One region of the Streptomyces sp. NPDC019531 genome, then DNA from elsewhere that is predicted to be linked to it. Evidence: riboswitches for the same ligand, from Rfam matches in the RefSeq annotation. Region 1 holds a riboswitch; each other region holds the start of a gene.

Evidence for each region. Region 1 has a riboswitch for cobalamin ahead of metE (5-methyltetrahydropteroyltriglutamate--homocysteine S-methyltransferase). Riboswitches for the same ligand answer to the same signal wherever they lie in the genome.
Region 2: linked by a shared signal. The riboswitch ahead of ACI2L1_RS00720 (ribonucleoside-diphosphate reductase subunit alpha) and the one ahead of metE (5-methyltetrahydropteroyltriglutamate--homocysteine S-methyltransferase) in region 1 are both predicted to bind cobalamin.
Region 3: linked by a shared signal. The riboswitch ahead of ACI2L1_RS04830 (HoxN/HupN/NixA family nickel/cobalt transporter) and the one ahead of metE (5-methyltetrahydropteroyltriglutamate--homocysteine S-methyltransferase) in region 1 are both predicted to bind cobalamin.
Region 4: linked by a shared signal. The riboswitch ahead of ACI2L1_RS23855 (cobalamin biosynthesis protein) and the one ahead of metE (5-methyltetrahydropteroyltriglutamate--homocysteine S-methyltransferase) in region 1 are both predicted to bind cobalamin.

The regions. Positions count from the first base shown of each region.
Region 1 covers NZ_JBJDQL010000014.1:171,330-174,530, reverse strand. Annotated here, with positions in the region: gene ACI2L1_RS19235 (BTAD domain-containing putative transcriptional regulator) at 1-632, opposite strand, end outside; cobalamin riboswitch at 1,381-1,605, shown strand; gene metE (5-methyltetrahydropteroyltriglutamate--homocysteine S-methyltransferase) at 1,778-3,201, shown strand, end outside.
Region 2 covers NZ_JBJDQL010000001.1:137,677-140,877, forward strand. Annotated here, with positions in the region: gene mctP (monocarboxylate uptake permease MctP) at 1-1,162, shown strand, start outside; partial or broken gene ACI2L1_RS00715 (GNAT family N-acetyltransferase) at 1,283-1,363, shown strand; cobalamin riboswitch at 1,410-1,569, shown strand; gene ACI2L1_RS00720 (ribonucleoside-diphosphate reductase subunit alpha) at 1,690-3,201, shown strand, end outside.
Region 3 covers NZ_JBJDQL010000003.1:114,432-117,632, forward strand. Annotated here, with positions in the region: partial or broken gene ACI2L1_RS04820 (hypothetical protein) at 1-439, opposite strand, end outside; gene ACI2L1_RS04825 (ArsR/SmtB family transcription factor) at 491-838, opposite strand; cobalamin riboswitch at 919-1,127, shown strand; gene ACI2L1_RS04830 (HoxN/HupN/NixA family nickel/cobalt transporter) at 1,157-2,266, shown strand; gene ACI2L1_RS04835 (ATP-binding protein) at 2,425-3,201, opposite strand, start outside.
Region 4 covers NZ_JBJDQL010000021.1:78,193-81,393, forward strand. Annotated here, with positions in the region: gene ACI2L1_RS23850 (cobyric acid synthase) at 1-801, opposite strand, end outside; gene ACI2L1_RS23855 (cobalamin biosynthesis protein) at 798-1,739, opposite strand; cobalamin riboswitch at 1,840-1,972, opposite strand; gene ACI2L1_RS23860 (hypothetical protein) at 2,130-2,351, opposite strand; gene ACI2L1_RS23865 (anion permease) at 2,379-3,201, opposite strand, start outside.

The DNA of each region.
Region 1 (3,201 bases):
TGCAGTGGCGCCCCCGGCTGGATTCCCAGCTCTTCATCGAGGCGCCGCCTGGCCCGCTGGAAGAGATCCAGCGCCTCCCCCTGGCGCCCCGTGCGGTAAAGGGCAAGCATGAGAAGTTCGCAGAACCGTTCCCGCAACGGGTACAGAGCGACAAGTTGGCGCAGTTCCGGGATCGCTCGAGCCTCGTCCCCGACCGACAGCAAGGCGCTGACCAGGTCCTCACAGGCGGTCAGCCGACGTTCGTCGAAGAGGGCCGCCGCGCCGCGCATGCGCAGGCCGTCGCCTGCGTCGAAGAGGGCAGGACCGCGCCAGAGGTCCAGGGCCGATTGCAGGAGTTCCAACGAGCGTTCGGGCCGTGTAGGCAGGTGCGCAGCTCCCTGGGCGGCCAAGTCGAGGAACCTGTTGCCGTCCACGTACTCCGGTGGCACTTCGAGGAGATAGCCGTTGTTCACACCGCGCAGCACAGAGGTACCACCGCGGTGCAAGGAGGGCTCGATCACCCTGCGCAGCCGAGTCGCGGTCGCCTGCAACGCGTTTCGGGCATTGCCTATCGCATGCCCGGACCACAGTTCATCAACGAGGTCTTCACTGGACACGGCTCGGCCCGCCTCCAGGGCAAGGGTGGCGAGCATGGCCCGTACCTTGTTGGCTCGAATGGCGCGTGTCTGCCCATCAGCAATGACAGAAACTTGGCCCAATATACTGATCTGCAAGTCAATCCCCCGAGGTCTGACGCGAAATGGAATCACCCCTGCAAGTCGGCAGGAACGCACCATTCGAAAGGACCAGTGACTCACTCCCACCGGAGCGCTGCGGTTCCCCGACGGCAGGAGTGTTTGATCCGTTCAACTCTGGCCTGATCTTTTCAGCCGCCTTGGCTCTTGTCATCCATCCATTGATGGATTTCCGCAGTACACAACAGGTTGACTCCCGAAGCCTGTCCCCCTCCACCGTTCGTTGAGGGCCTTCCGGTACCGGGGAGCTCAGTGCGAGCCTTGGCACCCAGGCTCCGAATGCCTGAGCCGCACCGCGCTGGGCCTGGATCCGCAAGCGGTCGTGAGCGTCAGCACGGCAGTCGCAGACCTCTCCGGCACCACCCTTTTCTCCCCCGCGACGGCCCACATCACCGAGGCCACCCCGCCAAGCCCGGCGGCGGCGCGAGCGGAACGCCGGATCTCGGCCCGCCGATGGCAGGACAGCGCTGGCGATCATGGGCAATGCCGCGGGATGGATTCTTGTCGTTGCCTCAGTCTCGCTATGGCTGGGTATGTTCCTCACGCTGAGATTCACACGGAAATCCCAACCTTAATGATCTTGCGTGGCTCCACCCCACCGTCCGGATGATGGACGTACCGCTGCCCTCCTCGCGCGCCAGCCCGTAGGGTGGCCCGTGCAGCTGGTTCGCCCCGTTCGCCAGGCGGGATGCGTCGTAAGAGGGAACCCGGTGGGAATCCGGGACTGCCCCGCAGCGGTGAGCGGGAACGACCGCCGTCATACGCACTGGGCCCGACGTACAAGGGTCTGGGAAGCGACGGCCAGTAGGTGTCTCGTACGACAGAGACGTGCCCGCGAGTCCGAAGACCTGCCAACTGCCCGCGCACGAACCACTCGTGCGCGGACATCCCGGTGACCTCGTGGGCGGGTCGGCGTACAGAGCAGGCGGACGACCGCGCAGTGCCAACTGCCGCGCCGGATCGTGCCCGTCCCGTTCGTCACCCCTTCGCGCTCTCGTCCCGTCGCCGGGATCTCAGGGATTCATCTCGCGAAGGAGATCTCCGTGACAGCGAAGTCCGCGGCCGCGGCAGCACGGGCCACCGTGTACGGCTACCCCCGCCAGGGCACCGACCGGGAACTGAAGAAGGCGATCGAGGGCTGCTGGAAGGGCCGCGTCACCGCCCCCGAACTCCGGTCCACCGCCGCCGAACTGCGCGCCGCCAACTGGTGCGAGCTCTCGGCGGCAGGCATCGACGAAGTGCCCACCGGTGACTTCTCGTACTACGACCACGTGCTCGACACCACCGTCATGGTCGGCGCGGTCCCCGACCGGCACCGCGCCGCCGTCGAGGCGGACGCCCTGGACGGCTACTTCGCCATGGCCCGCGGTACCCAGGACGTGGCGCCGCTGGAGATGACCAAGTGGTTCGACACCAACTACCACTATCTGGTCCCGGAGCTGGGCCCGGACACCGTCTTCACCGCGGACTCCACCAAGCAGGTCACCGAGCTCAAGGAGGCTCTGGCACTGGGTCTGACCGCCCGGCCGGTCCTGGTCGGCCCCGTCACCTACCTGCTGCTCGCCAAGCCCGCCCCCGGCGTGGCCACGGACTTCGACCCGCTCACCCTGCTGGACCGGCTGCTGCCGGTGTACGCCGACGTCCTCGCCGACCTACGGGCGGCCGGCGCCGGTTGGGTGCAGCTCGACGAGCCCGCCCTCGTCCAGGACCGCACGCCGGCCGAACTGAACGCCGCCGCCCGCACCTACCGCGACCTCGGCGCCCTCACCGACCGGCCGAAGATGCTGGTCGCCTCCTACTTCGGCCCTCTCGGCGACGCGCTGCCCGTGCTGGCCAAGGCGCCCGTCGAGGGTCTCGCCCTGGACTTCACCGAGGCCGCCGCGGCCCATCTCGACGACCTCGCCGCCGTCGGCGGGCTGCCCGGCAAACGGCTGGTCGCCGGGGTCGTCAACGGCCGCAACATCTGGGTCAACGACCTGGAGAAGTCCCTGTCCACCCTGGGCACCCTGCTCGGGCTGGCCGACCGGGTCGACGTGGCCGCCTCCTGCTCGCTGCTCCACGTGCCCATCGACTCCGCCCTGGAACGGGACATCGAGCCGCAGATCCTGCGCTGGCTCGCCTTCGCCCGCCAGAAGACGAGCGAGATCGTCACCCTCGCCCAGGGCCTCGCCCGGGGCACCGACACCATCGCCGCCGAACTCGCCACCAACCGGGCCGACCTGGCCTCCCGCGCGAACTCCCCCATCACCCGCGACCCGGCCGTACGGGCCCGCGCCGCCGCCGTCTCCGCGGCCGACGCCCGCCGTTGTCTGCCGTACACCGAACGGACCGCCGCCCAGCGGGCCCACCTCGGGCTGCCCCTGCTGCCGACCACCACGATCGGTTCCTTCCCGCAGACGGGCGAACTGCGCACCGCCCGCGCCGACCTCCGCGCCGGCCGGATCGACACGTCCGGCTACGAGGAGCG
Region 2 (3,201 bases), on a different contig from region 1:
CGTGATGGGCGTGGGCGGCGGCGAGAACACCAACTGGTTCGTGAAGGACCTCCCGCTGCTGATCGCGTTCGGCGTCCTCGCGGCCTACACGTACTCCTCAGGCCTGCGGGCCCCCGCACTGATCGCGTTCGTGAAGGACACGCTGATCTACATCGTCATCGCGGTGGCGATCATCTACATCCCGATCAAGCTGGGCGGGTTCGACGACATCTTCGCGAAGGCGGGCGAGGCGTTCAGCCAGACCAACCCTGCGACCGGGAAGCCGCGCGGCGCCCTGACCCCCGCCGAGCCGGGTCAATGGACGTACGCGACACTGGCGTTGGGCTCCGCGCTGGCGCTGTTCATGTACCCGCACTCCATCACCGCGACGCTCTCCTCCAAGAGCCGTGAGGTGATCCGCCGCAACACCACGATCCTGCCGCTGTACTCGCTGATGCTCGGCCTGCTGGCCCTGCTCGGCTTCATGGCGATCGCGGCCGGCGTGAAGGTCACCAATGGCCAGCTCGCCATCCCCCAGCTGTTCGAGAACATGTTCCCGGCGTGGTTCGCGGGCGTGGCCTTCGCGGCGATCGGCATCGGCGCCCTCGTCCCCGCGGCCATCATGTCCATCGCGGCCGCGAACCTCTTCACCCGCAACATCTACAAGGACTTCATCAAGCCGGACGCGACACCGCAACAGGAGACGAAGGTCTCCAAGCTGGTGTCCCTGCTGGTGAAGGTCGGCGCGCTGGTCTTCGTCCTGACCATGGACAAGACGGTGGCCATCAACTTCCAGCTCCTGGGCGGCATCTGGATCCTGCAGACCTTCCCGGCTCTGGTCGGCGGCCTCTTCACCCGCTGGTTCCACCGCTGGGCGCTGCTCGCCGGCTGGGCGGTCGGCATGATCTACGGCACGGTCGCCGCGTACGGCGTCGCCTCGCCGACCCAGAAGCACTTCGGCGGCTCGGCGAAGGAGATACCGGGCATCGGCGAGATCGGTTACATCGGCCTCACCGCGTTCGTGCTCAACGTCGTCGTCACGGTGGTCCTGACCTTCGTACTGAAGGCAGCGAAGGCCCCCGAGGGCGTGGACGAGACCAGCCCGGAGGACTACACGGCGGACGCGGGCGACCCGGGTGTGCAGGTGGAGCTTCCGCCGGCGACCGCAGGAACCTCGCACTAAGGGCCTTCAGGGGCGCGGGGCCGTGTCGATTTTGCGGCTCCGCCGGGTGGGCGCGACCAGCCACGACGAACCCGCAGCGGGCCACCGAGGGCAAGCCCCTCGGTGGCCCGCTTTCGTGCCTTCGGTGACGACGACCGGTACCTCGCCGAACTCAAGGACGTGGCCAAGAGAGCATCCGCCGCAGAAGTCCTCGTGGCCGTTCTCACCTACAAGTTGACACTCCGAAACCGCCGCGACACAACATCTGGTGGTGTCACCGGAACCCGGCACAAGATGTATGCTCATGCTCGCTGTCGCCGCAGGGGAATCCGGTGCGAATCCGGAACTGTCCCGCAACGGTGTACTCATGCGTGCGTATGCGCATATGAGAGTCAGTCCGAGGACCTGCCGACAGTACGCCCGGCCGCCGTGGCCCGGGTGTCATGACGTCCGGGCCTCGTGGAATGGGCCGGTGGACGCGACGCCGTGCGCGCTCGTGTGCTGCCCCCTGCCCTCAAGGCCCCGTGCCCAGCGAGGGAGAGCCCCACGTGACCATCGCGCCAGCCGACCCGGCTTCAGCGATCGAGCGGACCGAGCAGGAGAACGACGGCCCCGGTGCCGCGCTGCTGCGGACCCTGACCGCGCTGACCGCCGACCTTCCCGACGCCGACCCCGGCCGGGTCGCCGCCGCCGCGCTCCGTGGCCGGTCCTCGCGTGAGGCCTCCCCCGAGATGGTCGTGGAGTTGCGCGAGCTGGCCACCGAGGCGGCGGCCGGTCTCATCTCCGAGGACCCGGCGTACAGCAGGTTGGCCGCCCGGCTGCTGACCATCTCCATCGCCGCCGAGGCCGCCTCGCAGGGCGTCACCTCGTTCACCGGCTCGGTCGCCGTCGGACACCGCGAGGGCCTGATCGCCGACCGGACCGCGGAGTTCGTGCGCGTCCACGCCGAGAAGCTCGACGCGCTGGTCGACACCGAAGCCGACGACCGCTTCGGCTACTTCGGCCTGCGCACCCTCCACAGCCGCTATCTCCTCCGGCACCCGATCACCCGCAGGGTCATCGAGACGCCCCAGCACTTCATGCTCCGGGTCGCGTCCGGGCTCGCCGAGGACACTGTGCTCAATTCAGAAGCGGGCCGCCGCGCCCTGGACGAAGTCGCCGCGCTCTACGCCCTCATGAGCCGCCTCGACTACCTCCCCTCCTCCCCCACCCTCTTCAACTCCGGCACCCGGCACCCCCAGATGTCGTCCTGCTACCTCCTCGACTCCCCGATCGACGAGCTGGACTCCATCTACGACCGCTACCACCAGGTCGCCCGTCTCTCGAAGCACGCCGGTGGCATCGGGCTGTCGTACTCCCGTATCCGCTCGCGCGGTTCGCTCATCCGCGGCACCAACGGGCACTCCAATGGCATCGTCCCGTTCCTGAAGACGCTCGACGCCTCCGTCGCCGCCGTGAACCAGGGCGGCCGGCGCAAGGGCGCGGCCGCGGTCTACCTGGAGACCTGGCACTCCGACATCGAGGAGTTCCTGGAGCTCCGGGACAACACCGGTGAGGACGCCCGCCGTACGCACAACCTGAACCTCGCGCACTGGATCCCGGACGAGTTCATGCGCCGGGTGAACGCCGACGCCGAGTGGTCCCTCTTCTCTCCCGCCGACGTGCCCGAGCTGGTCGATCTCTGGGGCGAGGAGTTCGACGCGGCGTACCGGAAGGCCGAAGAGCAGGGCCTCGCGCGAAAGACCATCCCGGCCCGTGACCTCTACGGCCGCATGATGCGCACCCTCGCGCAGACCGGCAACGGCTGGATGACCTTCAAGGACGCCGCCAACCGGACCGCCAACCAGACGGCGCTGCCGGGCCATGTCGTCCACTCCTCCAACCTCTGCACGGAGATCCTGGAGGTCACGGACGACGGGGAGACCGCGGTCTGCAACCTGGGATCGGTGAACCTCGGCGCGTTCGTCGACACCACGACCGGCGACATCGACTGGGAGCGGCTGGACGCCACCGTCCGCACCGCCGTCACCTTCCTCGACCGGGTCGTCGACATCAACTTC
Region 3 (3,201 bases), on a different contig from region 1:
GGACTATCAGCAGGCTTCGCAACGACCACCACGCACGGATCACATCGAGGTCGACGTCGGTCCCGTAGCCGGTGATGACGCGTCGAGGTGCTCTTCGGCGGGCAGGACGCCGTTCGTCACGAGTGACTCGCACTCGGCGTCGAGTTCCGCCGTCGGCGCGACGATGCTCCGGCCGGCCCGGCAGGGGCGGCGGCGGCGCTTCGTGCAGCTTCCGGATGGCGGCACCCGCCGCCGGTGACGCGGTCGACTGCTCGCCGAGCCGGCCGAGCACCACCCCCGGCTTGCACCACAGGGCCTCCGGCGTCGGGACCGGCGCGAGGGACATCGCCTCGACCTCGACGTCCATGCGCGCCTGGTCGGCGTCCACCTTCAAGAACACGTCACCGACGCGCAGAGTCGCGCGCTCGGAATGGGCGACGACGACTTCGACCTGATCCATGGGCGACCGGTATCCCGGCGGCCCCGTGCACGACACCCACCTCTGACCAGGTCAGGACACCTGCTTCAGCAACCCCCGCACCGCCTCGTCCACCACCGAATACCGCACCACCCGCCCCTCCTTCTCCCCCGCCACCACCCCCGCCGCCCGCAGCAGCCGCAGCGCCTGCGATACGGCGGGGTCGTTCATCCCCGTCGCGATCGCGAGGTCGGAGACCGCCAGGGGGCCGGTTCGGTGCAGGGCGAGGAGCAGGGAGAGGCGGTTGGGGTCGGCCAGGAGGGCGAAGCGGTCCGACCAGGCGCGGACATGGCCGGGGTCGCCGATCGCCGCGATGGCGTCGCACACCCGGTGTCCGTCGATGGTGCGGCGGTCCGCTCGGTCGGACGGGACGAGATGCATGGCCCTCATCCTCCCAGGCCCTGTATGTGATCTTCCATACCTGCGCAGGTATGCAGCTATGCAGGAGACGATCCGCCCGCCTACGGTGGTCGGGCCGTGGTGCTCGGGAAGCCGGTGACGACCCCTCAGGGGGTTCAGGCCGGCGCGGCCCTCGCCACTGTGATCGGGGAGTTCTCCGCCCACGTCCCTCGCGGGACAGCCACTGGCCGTCAGTATCCGGCCGGGAAGGCGGGCAGGGAGAACGCACGACCCGTAAGCCAGGAGACCGGCCACGGCAGCTCACGAGTTCATCCAACGAGGTGCTGGAGTGACCACCGTATGACTGATCCTGGCCTGCCCAAGGCAGCCGAGACCGCCGCATCCTTCCGCTGGCGGCGCGAGGACACCGTCAAGACAGCCGGTCTGATGGCCGCCATAGCCGCCCTGCACGTCCTCGCCTTCGGCATCCTCTTCCTGCTCGTCGTTCCGGAGCACTACGAAGTCGGGGACAAGGCCTTCGGTATCGGACTCGGCATCACCGCCTACACCCTCGGTATGCGGCACGCCTTCGACGCCGACCACATCGCCGCGATCGACAACACCACCCGCAAGCTGATGGCGGACGGGAAGCGGCCGGTGTCCGGAGGGTTCTGGTTCGCGCTCGGGCACTCCAGTGTCGTGGTCGTGCTCGCGGCGCTGATCGCCGGTGGCACCCAGCTGGCCGGCAAGGTCATGAACGAGGACTCAAGTACCCATCAGGTACTCGGATTTCTCGGTACGACGGTCTCCGGGTCGTTTCTCTATCTGATCGCCGCCCTCAACCTGGTCGCGCTGCTCGGCATCCTGAAGGTCTTCCGGGCGATGCGGGCGGGGACGTACGACGAGAAGGAGCTGGAGCAGCATCTCGACTCGCGCGGGTTCATGAACCGGATCCTCGGGCGGCTCACCAAGTCCATCACCCGGCCCGGTCAGATGTTTCCGCTGGGCTTTCTCTTCGGGCTCGGCTTCGACACCGCCACCGAGGTCACCCTGATGGTGATGGCCGGGTCGGGCGCGGCGGCCGGGCTGCCCTGGTACGCGATCCTGTGCCTGCCGCTGCTCTTCGCCGCCGGGATGAGCCTGTTCGACACGCTCGACGGCACGTTCATGAACTTCGCCTACCAGTGGGCCTTCTCCAACCCGGTGCGCAAGGTGTTCTACAACCTCGCCATCACCGGGCTGTCCATCGCGGTCGCCTTCTTCATCGGGACGATCGAGCTGGTCGGCGTCCTGCACGACAAGCTCGACCTCACCGACGCCCTCACCACCTGGATCGCCGACATCGACCTCGACAACGTCGGTTACGTCATCGTCGGCCTGTTCGTGGTGGTGTGGGCGGCGGCGATCGCCTACTGGCGGCTCGCGAAGGTGGAGCAGCGGTGGGCGGTACGGCCTGCCGATACCCGCTAGTGCCACGGCAGGCAACGTTTGCCCGTCAAGGAGCGACGTCCCGCCTGAGCCGCGCGAAGCCGGTTCGAGCGTGGCGGAGCACGCTCTCGGTGTGCCGTCCGGAAGTCCTCGTACAGGCTGTACTTGAGCTTTCGGCCGGAGCGGCGAAAGAGCGCTAGCTAGGGCAGAACGGCTGCCGGCATCACCCGACCGTACAGTTCGTCGAGGCCGATCAGCAGGATTCCGCCTTGTTCTGCTTCAGCCCGCAGGGCGTCACTGAAACCCGCAGCGCTGAAGCACGCCAGCCCGCACCGCGTGGTGTCCATCCCCCGCTCGGCAAGGACGTCCCGGGCCCGGGCAAGCCGTTCGAGGTGGTTCAACCCCATGATGGTCCCCCACTTCGCCTCCCCGAGCAGAGCGACCGATGGCTTGGCCCCGCCAGATCCCGGTTCGACCACAGCCACGTCGATCTCGATCTGCCGACGCGTCCTCGGGTCGGTAACCACTCCGCTTCCGACCTCCCCCAGGGACGTGCCGAGCAGAGATCGCCCCGGCCCGAGCACGTACTCCCGGCACACGGCCTCAAAATGCGGCCCCGCCACCTGAGCCGCGAACCGCTCGGCCGACTGGGCCCACACCTCTGCGGCCTGGCCGCTCTCCAACCGCGTCCAGGCGGGACGCATGACGGCTTCGTAGAAGTTGATCAGTGGTTCGGTGATGCGGTACTGCGACTTGCCGGCCCGGAAGATGTCCGCCTCGCGCGCGAGGAGGTGACTGTCCTCAAGGACGTTGAGCGGGTGGGAGATGTCGACGGACTTGCGGCCGATGTAACCGGCGATGCCCCCGCGCGTCGTATTGCCCTGCGCCACCGCTGCGAGAACCGAGTGGTAGAGCGCGGTGTCGCGGATGTCCGCCTCCTCGGCGAGCAGGTAGCGCGCCTCGCGGAAGAGCGGGCT
Region 4 (3,201 bases), on a different contig from region 1:
GCAGACGGCGACGCGCAGGACGTCCTCGCCGACCGGGGCGGAGACCTGGGACTCCCGGACCGCCCCCCGCAACGACACCCGCAGCCCGTCCTCCTCGTCGATCCCGAGCCCGTGCCGGAAGGGCAGAACGCCGTACGTCCGCCGCCCGGTGAGCCCGTGGAGCATGTCCAGCCCGGGTTCGAGGAGCGAGACGTCCCCGCGGAACTTGTTCACGAGGAACCCGGCGACGAGCGCCTGGTCCTCGGGGCCGAGCAGCGCCACGGTCCCGAAGAAGGAGGCGAAGACCCCACCGCGGTCGATGTCCCCGACGACCAGCACGGGCAGCCCGGCGTTCCGCGCGAGCCCCATGTTCACGATGTCGGTCCGCCGCAGGTTGATCTCGGCCGGACTGCCCGCCCCCTCACAGATCACCGCGTCATACGTGCCCCGCAACTCGGCGAGACAGTCGAGCACGGTCCCGAGCAGCTTCTGCTGCCGCCCCCCGTGATAGCCACGAGCGCTCAGTTCCCCGACCGGTTTCCCGAGCAGCACGACCTGACTGCTCTGCTCACCACCGGGCTTGAGCAGCACGGGATTCATCAGCGCGGTCGGCTCGACCCGACAGGCCTGCGCCTGCATGGCCTGGGCCCGCCCGATCTCGGCACCCTCGCGCGTGACGAACGAGTTGAGGGACATGTTCTGCGCCTTGAACGGCGCGACCTTCACCCCCTGCCGCACCAGCCACCGGCAGATCCCGGCGGTGACGACGCTCTTGCCGGCATCCGAGGTGGTTCCGGCGACGAGAAGCCCTCCGCCCGTCATGCCCCACGCCCCTTCACGACGGCCCGCGCGACGACACCGACGCCGAGCGCGAGCAATCCGACACACCGCGACAGCCGTGCGGCGCGCTCGATGTCGTACGCGGCGACGGCACGCCCTTGTCCATTGAGCACGGGCCGGTGCTCGACCCGTCCCGCGTACGAAAGAGTCCCTCCGAGTCTGACTCCCAGCGCCCCCGCGAACGAGGCCTCGACCGGCCCGGCGTTGGGACTGGGATGCTTGCCGGCGTCCTCCCGCCAGGCGCGCACGGCACCCCGCGGACGATCACCGGCCAGCACGGCGAGTACGGCGGTCAGCCGCGCCCCCGGCCACCCGGCGAGGTCGTCGAGCCGGGCGGAGGCCCACCCGAACCGCCGGTACCGGGCCGACTTGTGCCCGACCATGGCGTCGAGCGTGTTCACGGCCCGGAACCCGAGCAGCCCCGGCACTCCACCGACGGCCCCCCACACGAGGGCCCCCACTACGGCGTCGGAGGTGTTCTCGGCCACGGACTCCACGACGGCCCGGGCGATCCCGTCGGCGTCGAGGGCCTGCGGATCGCGCCCGCACAGATGCGGCAGCCGCTCCCGGGCCGCCTCGACATCGCCCGCCTCCAGCGCCCGCCCGATGACCCGGGCCTCCCGCACGAGCGAAGTCCCGCCCACGACGGCCCAGGTGGCGGCGGCGGTCAGCGCGACGGAAGCGGTACGGGACGGACGTACGACGTTCTCCGCCACGGCGCCGAGCCCCACCGCGGCGCCCACGCACACGGCGGTGTGCAGCGCGCCCCACCCCCGGTGGTCCCGCCACAGCACCCGCTCCACGGCACCGGCCGCCCGTCCGAACGCGGCGACCGGATGCCCGCGGCGCGGATCGCCGAACAGCAGGTCACCGAGGAGGCCGGCGGCGGCGCCGTACGCGAAGACGCGATCGGCACGCACCGGCTCAGCCGATCGCGGGGTCGTGCGAGCACCGGATGGCGCGGGTCGATCGGCAGGCGAGCATCGCGTTATGTCCTCACTCAGGGTGTCCACGCCCTGGTTCGACGAGACCGGCGGCGAGAGTTCCTGGCTCCCGGGGATTGCTACCCCGGTGACAGTGGCGGGACCGCGCCGGATTCACACCGGCTTCCTCTGCTGCCGCCGTACATGGCCCCGGCAGTCCACCACGCACCCGAACGGCAGTCAACTTGCTGTTGACCTGCGGCGGGAGAGTGTGCAGAACCCCACACCACCGGGCCCGGGAGTGGGCGGACCGGCCGCACACGGACGGCCGGGCGGGCACGGAACCGTAAGTCCCGTGCCCGCCCGGCCGTCGGGCGATCGGTGCCGTCAAGCCACGATCAGAGAGATCCCGTACGCCACCGCCGCCGCGCAGGCCGCGAAGCAGGCGTACGCGCCGGCGACCGCGAGGGTCGCCGAGCCGCCCTGGGCGGTGGCCCGCTCCTGGCGGGAGAGGCCCATGATGCCGAGGGTGAACAGGGCCACCAGGCCCACGGTGACGACGAGGCTGACGCCGAAGACGGAGCCGAGCGCTTCCCAGTCGATCTGCATGGTGAGGCTTCCTTAGTAACCGGGGTTTCAGACGGCGGCCGGCGGGGCGGCCGGTTCCGTGGTGGCGGGAGGGGCCGGGATCGTGGCCGTGAGGTCCTCGGTCACCGTGCCCGCGGGCGGCGGGGTCACGGCGGCGATCGCCGTGGTCACCACACCGGCCGGCTCGTCGGTCGCGTTGACGTTCGACGCGTCCACGACCTCGCGGCGCGAGATCTTCCAGATCGCCGCGCTGGAGGCGACGAGGAAGACCGCCACGACCGCCGTACCCCAGTCGCCGAGATCCGTGACCGACTCGGCCAGCGCGCCCACCAGGGCCGCCGCCGGGAGTGTGAGGCCCCAGGCCACGAACATCCGGGTGGCCGTGGACCAGCGGACGACCCCGCCCCTGCGGCCGAGGCCCGCGCCCATCACCGAACCGGAGACGGAGTGCGTGGTGGAGAGGGAGAAGCCGAGGTGGGACGAGGCCAGGATGACCGTGGCCGCGCTGGTCTGGGCGGCGAAGCCCTGCTGCGGCTGGAGTTCGGTCAGCCCCTTGCCCATGGTGCGGATGATGCGCCAGCCGCCGAGGTAGGTGCCGAGCGCGATGGCGAGGCCCGCCGAGAGGATGACCCAGGTGGGCGGGTCGGAGTCGGGCGCTACGACGCCGCCGGCGACCAGGGCGAGGGTGATGATGCCCATCGTCTTCTGCGCGTCGTTGGTGCCGTGGGCGAGCGAGACCAGGCCGGCCGAGGCGATCTGGCCGGTGCGGTAGCCCTTCGCCGCGGCCTTGCCGTCGGCCTTCTTGCCCAGGGAGTAGGAGAGGCGGGTGGCCAGCATGGCGGCGACGCCCGCGACGATGGGCGCCGCGACC